Regions from separate parts of the Kosakonia beeri genome, predicted to be linked through region 2. Evidence: predicted binding sites of a transcription regulator. Region 2 holds the regulator's gene; the other holds the start of a gene.

What was found. Region 2 encodes CRP, which controls carbon source genes, mostly activating them, when cyclic AMP is high. Its sites were predicted from a motif close to ATGTGANNNNNNTCACAT; they were not measured.
Positions count from the first base shown of each region.
Region 1: the regulator CRP is predicted to act here: its motif matches at 1,313-1,330, upstream of ACUY4S_RS07240 (YfcZ/YiiS family protein).

Region 1 is NZ_CM135106.1:1,491,240-1,497,188, reverse strand. Features, by position in the region: gene fadI (acetyl-CoA C-acyltransferase FadI) at 1-761, opposite strand, end outside; gene ACUY4S_RS07240 (YfcZ/YiiS family protein) at 924-1,208, opposite strand; gene fadL (long-chain fatty acid transporter FadL) at 1,580-2,908, shown strand; gene mlaA (phospholipid-binding lipoprotein MlaA) at 2,968-3,726, opposite strand; gene ACUY4S_RS07225 (formate/nitrite transporter family protein) at 4,024-4,956, shown strand; tRNA gene ACUY4S_RS07220 (tRNA-Arg) at 5,032-5,106, shown strand; gene ACUY4S_RS07215 (hypothetical protein) at 5,163-5,949, opposite strand, start outside.
Region 2 is NZ_CM135106.1:448,964-454,912, forward strand. Features, by position in the region: gene argD (bifunctional acetylornithine/succinyldiaminopimelate transaminase) at 1-820, shown strand, start outside; gene ACUY4S_RS02125 (YccS/YhfK family putative transporter) at 810-2,888, opposite strand; gene crp (cAMP-activated global transcriptional regulator CRP) at 2,937-3,569, opposite strand; gene ACUY4S_RS02135 (OsmC family protein) at 3,903-4,307, shown strand; gene ACUY4S_RS02140 (phosphoribulokinase) at 4,351-5,220, opposite strand; gene ACUY4S_RS02145 (YheU family protein) at 5,276-5,494, opposite strand; gene ACUY4S_RS02150 (hydrolase) at 5,491-5,949, opposite strand, start outside.

The DNA.
Region 1 (5,949 bases), 1.0 Mb from region 2:
GCGTAATCTGCCAGTGTCGATTGGGTACGCACGTTATTGTCCTGCGTTACCGGATCGCGAAACGGCGGAGCATAAGCGGTCATCACCTCATCGGCCAGTTTTCCCTCCGCCCAGGCTTGCGCCGCAAGCTGGTGCGAACGGTGCGCCAGCGCATCCTGCTGTTCACGGGTAATGCCATACGTTTTCGCCATCTGTTCAGCGGTGTCACCCATTCGCAACCCGGTGGAATACTCCGCTACCGCAGGCGGAACGGGCAGCAGATCGCGCAGGCGCAAGCGTGAAAAAAGCTTTAGTTTTTGCCCCATGGTACGGGCTTTATTGGCGTCGACCAGCGTACGCGCCAGCGTTTTACTGACGCCAATCGGCAGTACAGAAGAGGAGTCCGCTCCGCCAGCTATACCCGCGCGGATGGTACCTGTAAGCAGACTTTCAGCAACATTCGCTACCGCCTGGAAACTGGTCGCACAGGCACGGCTGACGCTGTACGCATCGGTATGCACATTCATGCCCGTACCGAGCACAATCTCGCGGGCGATATTGGGGGCTTCCGGCATTTGCACAACCTGGCCGAAGACCAGTTGTTCTATCACATCGGGTGGGATTTCGCTGCGCGCCAACATTTCTGCTACGACCATTTTGCCGAGATCGATAGCCGGTACACCGTGAAAAACGGTCGCCTGGCGGGCAAAAGGCGTGCGTAGCCCGCTGACAATGGCAATGCGGTCGCCCTGACGGGTGACAAGCGGTAATGCCTGACTCATAACACTCCCCTGTTAACAGCGTAACGCTTTAAGTGGTCTGACCTGATAACAGTCTTAACCAAATTTTTACATTTAGCCAATGGGGGGAGAAAAAAAATGGGAGCTAAGGCACAGAGAAACTTAATAAAACGCTCCCGCAGGACGGGAGCGCAGGCGGGAAGCTTAACGCAGGCCGAGCTGGAAAATCAGGGTTTCCGCTTCGCAGGCAAACACAAAATCGATGTCCAACTGCACGCCGCCATCCACCTCGGTAAAGGAGGACGTGATTTGGCAGGGATCGGATTCAACGCTACGCGCGCGTGCGCTCAGGGCAGACAGCGTTTCTTCCGCGTCAGCACGGTTTGCGAACACACGGCTGTAAGAGGCGGTGCAGTCGGAGTTGTCCATAATGGTGCCAACATCCATACAGCAGCAAACCGGGGTTTCATCAGCACTGCATTTACTCATGGTAGATTTCCTCTGAATTCGCACCCAAGGTGCCAGATAAACGATGTGTTTATTTTACGCCCCGTGGATTCGGCTCTCCAGTTGTTAATGGAATGAATGACCATAAGTGACCGAAATCACACTTAAAAATGATCTAAAACAAAAATGTTCGAATCGACTGATTAACACTGGCCGCAATTTTGCCACGCAGATCCCGTTTCGAAGATCACAATTGAAAAAACTTATATACAACCTTGCAACATTCCCTCTGGTCAGACCTATACTTCCGCCACTGGTCTGATTTCTCTGATGTACCTCAGACCCTACACTTCGCGCTCCGTTACGACATGTAACATAGTTTGAATAAAAATAACTCGATTTCGAATGAGGTTATGGTCATGAGCCAGAAAACCCGTTTTACCAAGTCTGCTCTGGCAGTCGCAGTGGCAATCGTCTCTACCCAGGCCTGGTCCGCAGGCTTTCAACTCAATGAGTTCTCGTCTTCTGGTCTTGGCCGTGCCTATTCCGGTGAGGGCGCGATTGCAGATGATGCAGGAAACGCCAGCCGCAACCCCGCACTGATTATGATGTACGATCGACCGATGTTCTCGGGCGGTGCGGTGTTCGTCGATCCGGACGTCAATGTGAAGGGCCGTTCCGCCATTGGTAACGATGCCAGCCAGGACAATATCGCGCCGACGGCGTGGGTGCCAAACCTGCACTTTGTGGCGCCGATTAACGACCAGTTTGGCTGGGGTGCGTCTGTCACCTCCAACTATGGCCTGGCTACCGAGTTCAACGATAGCTACACAGCCGGCTCCATGGGCGGTAAAACGGATCTCGAAACCCTCAACCTGAACCTGAGTGGTGCCTATCGCCTGGACAGCCACTGGAGCTTCGGGCTTGGTTTTAATGCCGTTTATGCTAAAGCCAAAGTTGAACGTTATGCTGGCGACCTGCCACAGATGGTAGATGCTCAAACAGGCGGTGTGTATAACTTATCTCGTGCCATTCCGGCCAATACACAAATTGCGCGCCTGAAAGGTGATGAATGGGGTTATGGCTGGAACGCAGGTATTTTGTACGAGTTGGATAAAAACAACCGCTACGGTTTTACCTATCGCTCAGAAGTTAAAATCGACTTTGATGGCGATTATCGCAGCAACCTGCCGTTAGCCGTGAACACGCTGGCCCCGAGATTAGGTCTTAGCACTCTGCCTTATGCGACTGCCGGGTCCACGATTAATGGCGCACTGACACTGAATCTGCCGGAAATGTGGGAGATCTCGGGTTACAACCGTATCGACCCGCAGTGGGCTATCCACTACAGCATGACCTACACCAGCTGGAGCCAGTTCCAGGAACTGAAAGCCACCGGCAGCAATGGTCAGACGCTGTTCTATAAAGATGAAAGCTTTAAAGATGCGTACCGCATTGCGTTAGGCACCACCTACTACATGGACGATAACTGGACCTTCCGCGCCGGTATCGCCTATGACGACAGCCCGGTTCCTGCAGATAAACGCTCCATTTCTATTCCGGACCAGGATCGTCTGTGGCTGAGCACCGGTGCGACTTACGCCTTCAATAAAGATGCGTCCGTCGACGTCGGCGTTTCGTATATGCATGGTCAGAAAGTGAAGTTCACCGAAGGCCCTTACACCTTCGAATCCAGCGGCCGTGCATGGCTGTATGGCATGAACTTTAACTACGGGTTCTGATAAACAGGCAGCAATAAAAAAGGTGAGCTTCGGCTCACCTTTTTTTATTGATGTCGCGGTTACTCGGCATCGATATCTTTCAAATCGCCCTCGATTGCTTTCGCGTTCGGGTTCTCCTGCGGCTTCAGCTTGCCGCCATTGGCGATAAAATCGTGGCGCTGGAAGTAGGCTTCACGCACCAGAATATACGGATCAGAAGACTGGCGCAGCAGACCATCGGAATCCAGAAGTTGCGCGCGGGATTCAACCCCTTCAAGTGTCCATTTGCCGACGGAGAGCGGCCAGGTCAACCAGGAAAGCACCGGATAGAGTGTATCCACGGCATCGCCGCCATCTTCACGCAGGGTAAAGCTACCGTAGAATGGCAGTTGCATGTACGGGCCGTAACCCATGCCGTAATGACCCAACGTGCTGCCGAAGCGGTGCGGTTCGACACGCTGCAGTTTTGTATTCGACATCCCGGCGACATCCATAAAGCCGCCCATGCCCAGCAGGGTGTTCAGGAAGAAACGGGTGAAATGCACCATCCCCTGGTAGGGATCGCCCTGTAAGAAGAAGTTCGCCATGATTGCCGGTTCTTCAAGGTTGCTGGTGAAGTTGCTCAAACCGTTACGCGCCGGTTGCGGCACATAATCACGCCAGGCAACGGCAACCGGTCGAACGACATACGGATCCAGCACATTGAAGTTGAAGTTGTACATGGTGCGGTTAAACCCTTCGAACGGGTCGGAACGCCCCTGCGACTCTCCGGAACCGGAACTGGCGCAGCCGACCAGCACAGAGGTCGCCAGCGCAAGGGCCGACAGGCGGTATTTCATAGGTGTCTCCCTGAAGAATATGGCTATTGATGAATGCCATCCATAACGGCGCAACGGCAAATGCCTGCAACATGCCACGCATTGTATCAGCGCGTCTTATGATGTCTACGCGGCGAACGCTCCTCATTTCAGCATAGCGCGCATTCAGTAGCGCGCTGCGTTAACCATTTTATACAGGCTAAATCCGCCGCGTATCACCATTGTTGCTGTTGATGGCACTTTCAGACGATACCGCCAGAGCGAGCGCCAGAAACTCGCTACGCTTGATGATATCTGCACGTTAAGAGTGAGGTAGTTGTGGAGCGTATCGAAGAAGAGAAAATCGACGGCAAGCGCAAGGAAATTGAAGTCGAGAGCGATGAAAAAAAGCGCGGCGAAGACATTGAACTGGACGAAGACCGCCTGCCTTCACGCGCGATGGCCATTCATGAGCATATTCGACAGGACGGCGAAAAAGAGCTGGAACGCGATGCCATGGCGCTATTCTGGTCGGCAATCGCCGCCGGCCTGTCGATGGGCGCCTCGCTGCTGGCAAAGGGCATTTTCCACGTCCAGTTAGAGGGTGTCCCCGGCGGATTTTTACTGGAGAATTTGGGCTACACCTTCGGTTTTATTATTGTCATTATGGCGCGCCAACAACTGTTTACTGAAAACACCGTCACGGCGGTACTGCCGGTGATGCAAAACCCCGGTTGGGTCAATTTTGGTTTAATGGCGCGACTCTGGGGCGTTGTGCTGCTGGGCAACCTCATTGGCACGGCCATTGCCGCATGGGCGTTTGAATACATGCCAATTTTTGATGAACAGACGCGCGATGCGTTCGTCAAAATCGGCATGGATGTAATGAAAAACACGCCACTGGAAATGTTCTCCAACGCCATCATCTCAGGTTGGATTATCGCCACCATGGTTTGGATGTTCCCGGCGGCAGGTTCGGCCAAGATAGTGGTGATTATTCTGATGACCTGGCTTATTGCGCTGGCGGATACCACTCACATTGTGGTGGGTGCGGTAGAAATCTTCTATCTGGTGTTTAACGGCACACTACACTGGAGCGAATTTATCTGGCCATTTGCCCTGCCGACGCTGGCTGGCAATATCTGCGGCGGGACATTTATTTTCGCCCTGCTTAGCCACGCACAGATCCGTAACGATATGATCAATGCTCGCAAAGCTGAAGCCAAAGCAGAGCAAAAACGTCAGGCCGCCAGCAAAGAAAAAGAGGCATAAACGGCGACAGTTTAATCACTTGACGGCAGGCGAGCTTAACGTGGGGCCTAAATAACGTTATACTCCTGCCGTCTTGTCCCCTTAGTTAAATGGATATAACGAGCCCCTCCTAAGGGCTAATTGCAGGTTCGATTCCTGCAGGGGACACCAGCGTTTCCTGTTGTTAATTAACCCGCCTTTTTGTATTTCTTCCACAACGTATCAACTCAGCTCTTTGGTGTGGCAATGTGTGTCGCGTTCCCCCTGACCGGTTGAGTCAGTTCAAGGTTAAACGTTTTTATCTCATCATCCGTGAAAATACCTTCAACACTAAAATCCATTGCCTGCGAAAGCATGGTCGCCGTCAGGTTGTCGACCAGTTCCTGCAAGAACATATCGCCTTCGGTTGAACGCCGTGTTCTGCTACCGGTTGCCAGGGTAACCACCCAGTGCCCGGTTTTCTCATCACCCACCCACTTAAATTTGAAACTGTTAAGCAACTCATTAATCAGTACGACCAGTGAGTCTGCGTTATTCATTTTGGCATTGGCCCGCTCCATCGCCAGAAATATGACCCTGGCCTGCGCTATTGCACGGTCCAGATTGTTTAAAGGAGGAAGTTCATTGGCAAGATATTCTGCCGATGTTTGCGATGTCCGGCCTAAGGTCGCATGCGGGCTTATCGTTTCCCAACTCGATTGGCCAAATCTAAAATGGTGTTGCTTTGAATTCGGGAATTTCTTGCCAAGATCGGCGATATAGCTGTAATCCTCCGACCCAACAGCATGGTGAGTCATTTCATGAAGCAGCGTGTTTTTTATGCCTTTCTCATCTAAAACATTGGGGAAAACGAGCATGATACGTGCTGTAGGATCTCTTTCGTAAACAAATGCCACCGTTGGCTCTACAGCCCCCTCTTTTTCTGTAACAGGAATTACACGGCTAAGTTTTGTCTCTTTAACATGATAATGCGCCTGCTGATAAAGCCGACGCGATAACTCATCAAGCCGTTGA
Region 2 (5,949 bases):
CATTGCTTTCCATAATGCTTTCCACGGGCGATCACTGTTTACCGTAAGCGTCGGCGGCCAGCCGAAGTATTCCGATGGTTTTGGCCCGAAACCGGCAGATATCATCCACGTCCCGTTTAACGATCTGCACGCGGTAAAAGCGGTGATGGATGACCACACCTGCGCAGTGGTGGTGGAGCCAATCCAGGGTGAAGGCGGCGTGACAGCGGCAACGCCGGAATTCCTCCAGGGCCTGCGCGATCTGTGCGATCAGCACAATGCGCTGCTGGTCTTTGATGAAGTGCAGTGCGGCATGGGGCGTAGTGGCGAACTGTTTGCTTATATGCACTATGGTGTGACGCCGGACATTCTCACCAGCGCAAAAGCACTGGGTGGTGGTTTCCCGATCAGCGCTATGCTCACCACGCATGAGATTGCCAGTGTTTTCCATGCCGGTTCACACGGTTCTACGTATGGCGGAAACCCGCTGGCGTGCGCCGTTGCCGGCACCGCATTCGACATTATCAATACGCCGAAAGTGCTGAATGGCGTGAATGACAAGCGGCAGCTGTTCGTTCAGCAGTTACAGCACATTGATGAAAAATTCGACCTGTTCAGCGACATTCGCGGCATGGGGTTACTGATTGGCGCGGAACTGAAACCTCAGTACAAAGGTCGCGCGCGTGACTTCCTGTATGCCGCTGCCGGGGCGGGTGTGATGGTACTGAATGCCGGGCCGGATGTAATGCGTTTTGCGCCGTCGCTGATTATCGATGCGCAGGATATTGAAGAAGGGCTAAATCGCTTCGCGGTAGCGGTAGATAAAGTGATCAACGGTTAAGGCGTCTCTTCAGCCAGATACCATGATGTGGGCGCTGACGCCATGCCACCGACGAAATAGTGTGCATGGTGTTCAGATGCCCCACTATACGTTGCAGGTGCTGTTCCAGCGTGCTCATTGGCCCGTGGGTCAGCGTCTCCGGCGACTCCAGAATATTTGCATCTCCCGACTCGCCAGGCCCATCGTATTCCAGCCGCTGCTGACAGCGTTGCAGCGCAATTTCACATGACTGTAGGTAGCGCTGCGCCAGATCCGGGGTAAGCATGGTGTGCTCGCGTGCAAGCGTCGTCATGGCGTTGATATGTTCAACAATAAACTGGCTGTGCGTCACCCACAGCTTCATATCTTCCAGGTAACGGGTGTTGAAGCCCGGCTCCTGCATAGCCTGATTCAACGAGTTGAATAGCGCATTATGCGCCTGGTTTACGCGCATTCTCTGCCATGCCAACGGTGTTGGCTGCGGATTGTCGCTGAGGATCAGGCGGAGGGCCTCCTGATAAGTTTCCAGCGCATCATGGGCGTTTTGCCGCAGCAGGCCGCTTTGCCACTGTGGCCACAACCAGACCATGCCACCAAAGGCAATCAGGCAACCTATCACGGTGTCGATAAATCTGGCGACGATAAACTCCTCGCCATTCAGCGTCAGCAACTGCAGGGTGTACACCGCAGTTATGGTAAAACCGACCATCGCCCAGCCGTAATTCTTGCGGATAATGAGATAACTGATCAGCGTGATCAGCAGCATCGCCGCCAGCGTATATCCCTGTGGTACGTGGAAATGCAGTGTGATACCCGCAATCACCAGACCTGCAAGCGTGCCTGCAGCACGGTGCACAATGCGAACCCGTGTTGCGCCGTAGCCATTTTGCGTAACAAACATCACGGTCATCATGATCCAATATGGCTTGGGTAAATGCAGGGCGCTGCCCATCAGGCTGGCAACACTGAGCATGACGCTAATGCGTGCGGCATTGCGAAGTGCGGAAGACTTCAGTGAAAGATAACTTTTTAACGCCGGGATCAGAGGCAGGCGGCGCTGCGTTTCAGCCATTAAATCCCGGCTGTACAGAGGGCGTTGGGTGCGTAAAACGCGGGCGATACGGCTAAAGTGCCAGGCGCAAAAATGCCCGACCGGGTTATCCGGATGCTGGCGGGCGATTTTCTCCAGCGCACCAACCTGCTTATCCATCGTGAAACGCGTAGGGTATCGGTGATAGAGAATATCATCGGCCAGCACACGCAGGCGTGCAGCAACGGTTTGCGCATTCCAGCGTATCACCTGCTCGGCATGGCTTTGCTCCACCAACTTTTGCACTTCTTCTGGCTGGTGCAAACTGACAGAGATGTGCTCTTGTAGGTCCAGCGCGACCTGGAACACGCGCAACATACGCTTGTAATCATTGTGCTGGTTCGCGGCCAGCATATGCAGTTGCTGATAACACTGACTTATCATATCCACGACTTTTTGCTGGCGGGCCAGCAGCGGTGGCAGGGCGGTTTCTGGATCTTTGTGCTGCGTCAGCAGGCTGTATTTGGCTTCGCAGTAGTCCGCCAGTTCACGGTAAAGCAGGCTTATCGTTTCATGCAGCGGTTGTTCCCGCCACATCCAGAACCAGAACCAGTTAAACAGCCCGTACCACAAGGTACCAAGCGCATAAATCAGTAACGGTTGCCATATTGGCATACTGCCGGCAAGGCTCAGGGTAAAGATGGCAGCAATCAGCGAGGCCGGGAGTAACCGCCCATGCAGTGCACTGATTTCGGCGGTCACGCCAAGTAATAATGTCATGCCGGTGAGGATCAGCGGCAGGGGCAGGTTCTCTGCAAGCAGCAGTTGTACCGCGAGGCTGCATCCTGCAAACAGCGAGCCGCCAATAATCAGGCGTTTAAAGAAACGTTTATGGGGGGTATCAAGACCTGCAATGTTGCAGCAGGCGGGCACGAGGGAGAACAGCAAACCTTGTTGCAAATGACCGACGATTAAGCCGATGGCCACAGGCAAACATAACACCAGCGTTTGCCGCAGTGCGTAGTTGATTTCGGGGTGATAAATCAGCCTGCGCCACATGAGAAAACAAAAACGGCGCACCGGATAAGCGGCGCGCCGTTTTGTCGATTAACGGGTTCCGTAAACCACGATAGTTTTACCGTGTGCGGAAATGAGATTTTGATCTTCCAGCATTTTCAAAATACGGCCCACTGTTTCGCGCGAGCAACCGACGATCTGACCAATTTCCTGACGGGTAATTTTAATTTGCATACCGTCCGGGTGAGTCATTGCGTCTGGCTGTTTCGCCAGGTTCAACAGCGTTTGGGCAATGCGACCTGTCACGTCAAGGAACGCGAGGTTGCCGACTTTCTCTGAAGTGACCTGCAGGCGACGCGCCATTTGCGAGGAAAGGCGCATCAGAATGTCCGGGTTTACCTGGATTAACTGACGGAATTTTTTATAGGAAATTTCGGCCACTTCACATGCGGTCTTAGCGCGTACCCACGCACTGCGCTCCTGACCTTCTTCGAACAGGCCCAGTTCACCGATAAAATCTCCCTGATTCAGGTAAGAGAGGATCATCTCTTTACCTTCTTCATCCTTGATCAGCACTGCCACTGAGCCTTTAACGATGTAATACAACGTTTCCGCTTTTTCACCCTGGTGAATCAGCGTGCTCTTCGACGGGTACTTATGAATGTGGCAATGAGACAAGAACCATTCGAGAGTCGGGTCTGTTTGCGGTTTGCCAAGCACCATGCGCGATTATCCTCTGTTATAAGCTGTCACCAGACACAGGATGTGCACCCTGCCCCTGGGGTTGCAATCTATACACGTTATCGTTCGACTTTGTGTATTCGCTTCCAAATCCTCGGAAGTGGACCGTCAGCGTCATCTGCGGTCTCTAAAGTGTGATGTCAGGCGTGTCTGCGTGACATCCATTTTTTCTGTAGCATCCAGATTGTTTTAGCATAGCTTTAACCGCCTGTCTCCTGGTGTCTCGCTTCAGCATGACGCAGGTCGCCTTCCGTTGCGACTTTTCTTATGTACGCGTAATCTGTAAAGAAAATTGCCACTTCGGAGTAAAGAAAAATGCAGGCACGTGTGAAATGGGTTGAAGGGTTAACCTTCCTCGGTGAGTCCGCCTCGGGCCACCAAATCCTGATGGATGGCAACTCAGGCGATAAAGCACCAAGCCCGATGGAAATGGTGCTGATGGCCGCAGGCGGGTGCAGCGCCATTGATGTGGTGTCTATCCTGCAGAAAGGGCGCCATGACGTTACCGACTGCGAAGTGAAGCTGACCTCAGAGCGTCGCGAAGAAGCCCCGCGTCTGTTCACCCATATCAATCTGCACTTTATCGTCACCGGCAAAGCGCTGAAAGATGCTGCGGTTTCCCGTGCGGTGGATCTCTCTGCGGAGAAGTACTGCTCCGTGGCGTTGATGCTGGAAAAGGCGGTGAACATCACCCATTCCTACGAAGTCATAGAAGCCTGATGTGCTCAGCCCGGTAGCGTGGCGTTACCGGGTTCCCCTAACGCTATTTTATCTTTTTCCCTTCCATCAACCGTTGCACCAGCGGCGTCATGATTAGCTCCATCGCCAGCCCCATTTTTCCGCCAGGCACCACCAGCGTGTCCATATGGGAAATAAACGAGCCTTGCAGCATCGCCAGAAGCCATGGGTAATCAATCCCTTCCAGATTACGAAAGTGGATCACCACAAAACTTTCATCCAGCGAAGGAATGCCTTTCGCGGCAAAAGGGTTCGAGGTATCCACGGTTGGTACACGTTGAAAGTTGATATGCGTGCGCGAGAACTGCGGGGTAATAAAGTTAATGTAATCTTCCATGGAGCGTACCACGGAATCCATTACCGCTTCGCGCGAGTGGCCGCGTTCGCTGGTGTCGCGCACCAGTTTCTGGATCCACTCCAGATTAACAATTGGCACTACGCCGACCAGCAAATCAACATAACGTGATACGTCATGCTGTGGGGTGACCACGCCACCGTGCAGCCCTTCGTAAAAAAGTACATCTGTGGGTTCAGGCAATGGCTGCCAGGGGGTAAACGTACCCGGTACCTGGTTCCAGGGCACGGCTTCATCGTAGGTATGGAGATACTTCCGCGCCTGACCTTTGCCGGTCTGGCCATATTCGCTGAAGGTCTGTTCGAGCAGGCCAAAATCGTTAGCTTCCGGCCCGAAGTAACTGATATGCCGCCCAAGATCGCGCGCTTTGCGGATCGCCATATCCATTTCCGGGCGGGTATAGCGATGAAAACTGTCGCCTTCAACTTCCGCCGCCTGCATACCCAGTTGCGCGAAGATCTTACGAAAAGCGAGGCTGGTGGTGGTCGTTCCCGCACCGCTGGAGCCGGTGACGGCAATGACCGGGTGTTTGGCAGACATAATAACTCCCTGAATTAATGATTATTTTCAGTATAGTCAGCCGCCATGCACCCCGTTAATCGTGGAATTGCCCGCGCGGCATAATATTGACTGTCTCGTGCAGTTCAGACCACACCAGCACTGCTTCGCCGCGTTGCAATTGCCGTTTAACATCGGCGACCTTTTGTTCAAGCGAGCGTTCATGTTCACCATAATCGGTGCCTTCGCGCAAGACAAAGCTCTCAATCAGGTTATCCAGCGTTGCGGTTTCGATCTCTTGCCATGGAATAATCATTTCGCCTCCAGCCAGGGAGAGAGCCAGTCCGGAATACGTGTCTCAAGCCACATTTCCGGGCGACGCAGTGTGCCGCCGACAAAACCCACGTGGCCGCCATGCTCCGTTAACTGATACTCAATATTTGCCGGCAAATGTCCGGCATCCGGGATCACATTATGATCCATAAAAGGATCGTCTTTGGCGTGAATAATCAAGGTCGGTTTACGGATGTCCGGCAGTACCGGCATGGCGCTGCAGCGTCGGTAATAATCCAGTGCGTCGGCGAAGCCGTGGATCTTCGCGGTGATCAGGTCGTCAAACTCACGGATGCGGCGTACTTTGCGCAACGCCGACAACGTTAACGGGAGCGAGCCGGGGTAAGCGCGTAATTTTCGCGCTGCGTTGGCTTTCAGCAGATTGAGTAAATAGCGCTGATAAACGCGTGAGAAACCCTTATCCATATGATAACTGCA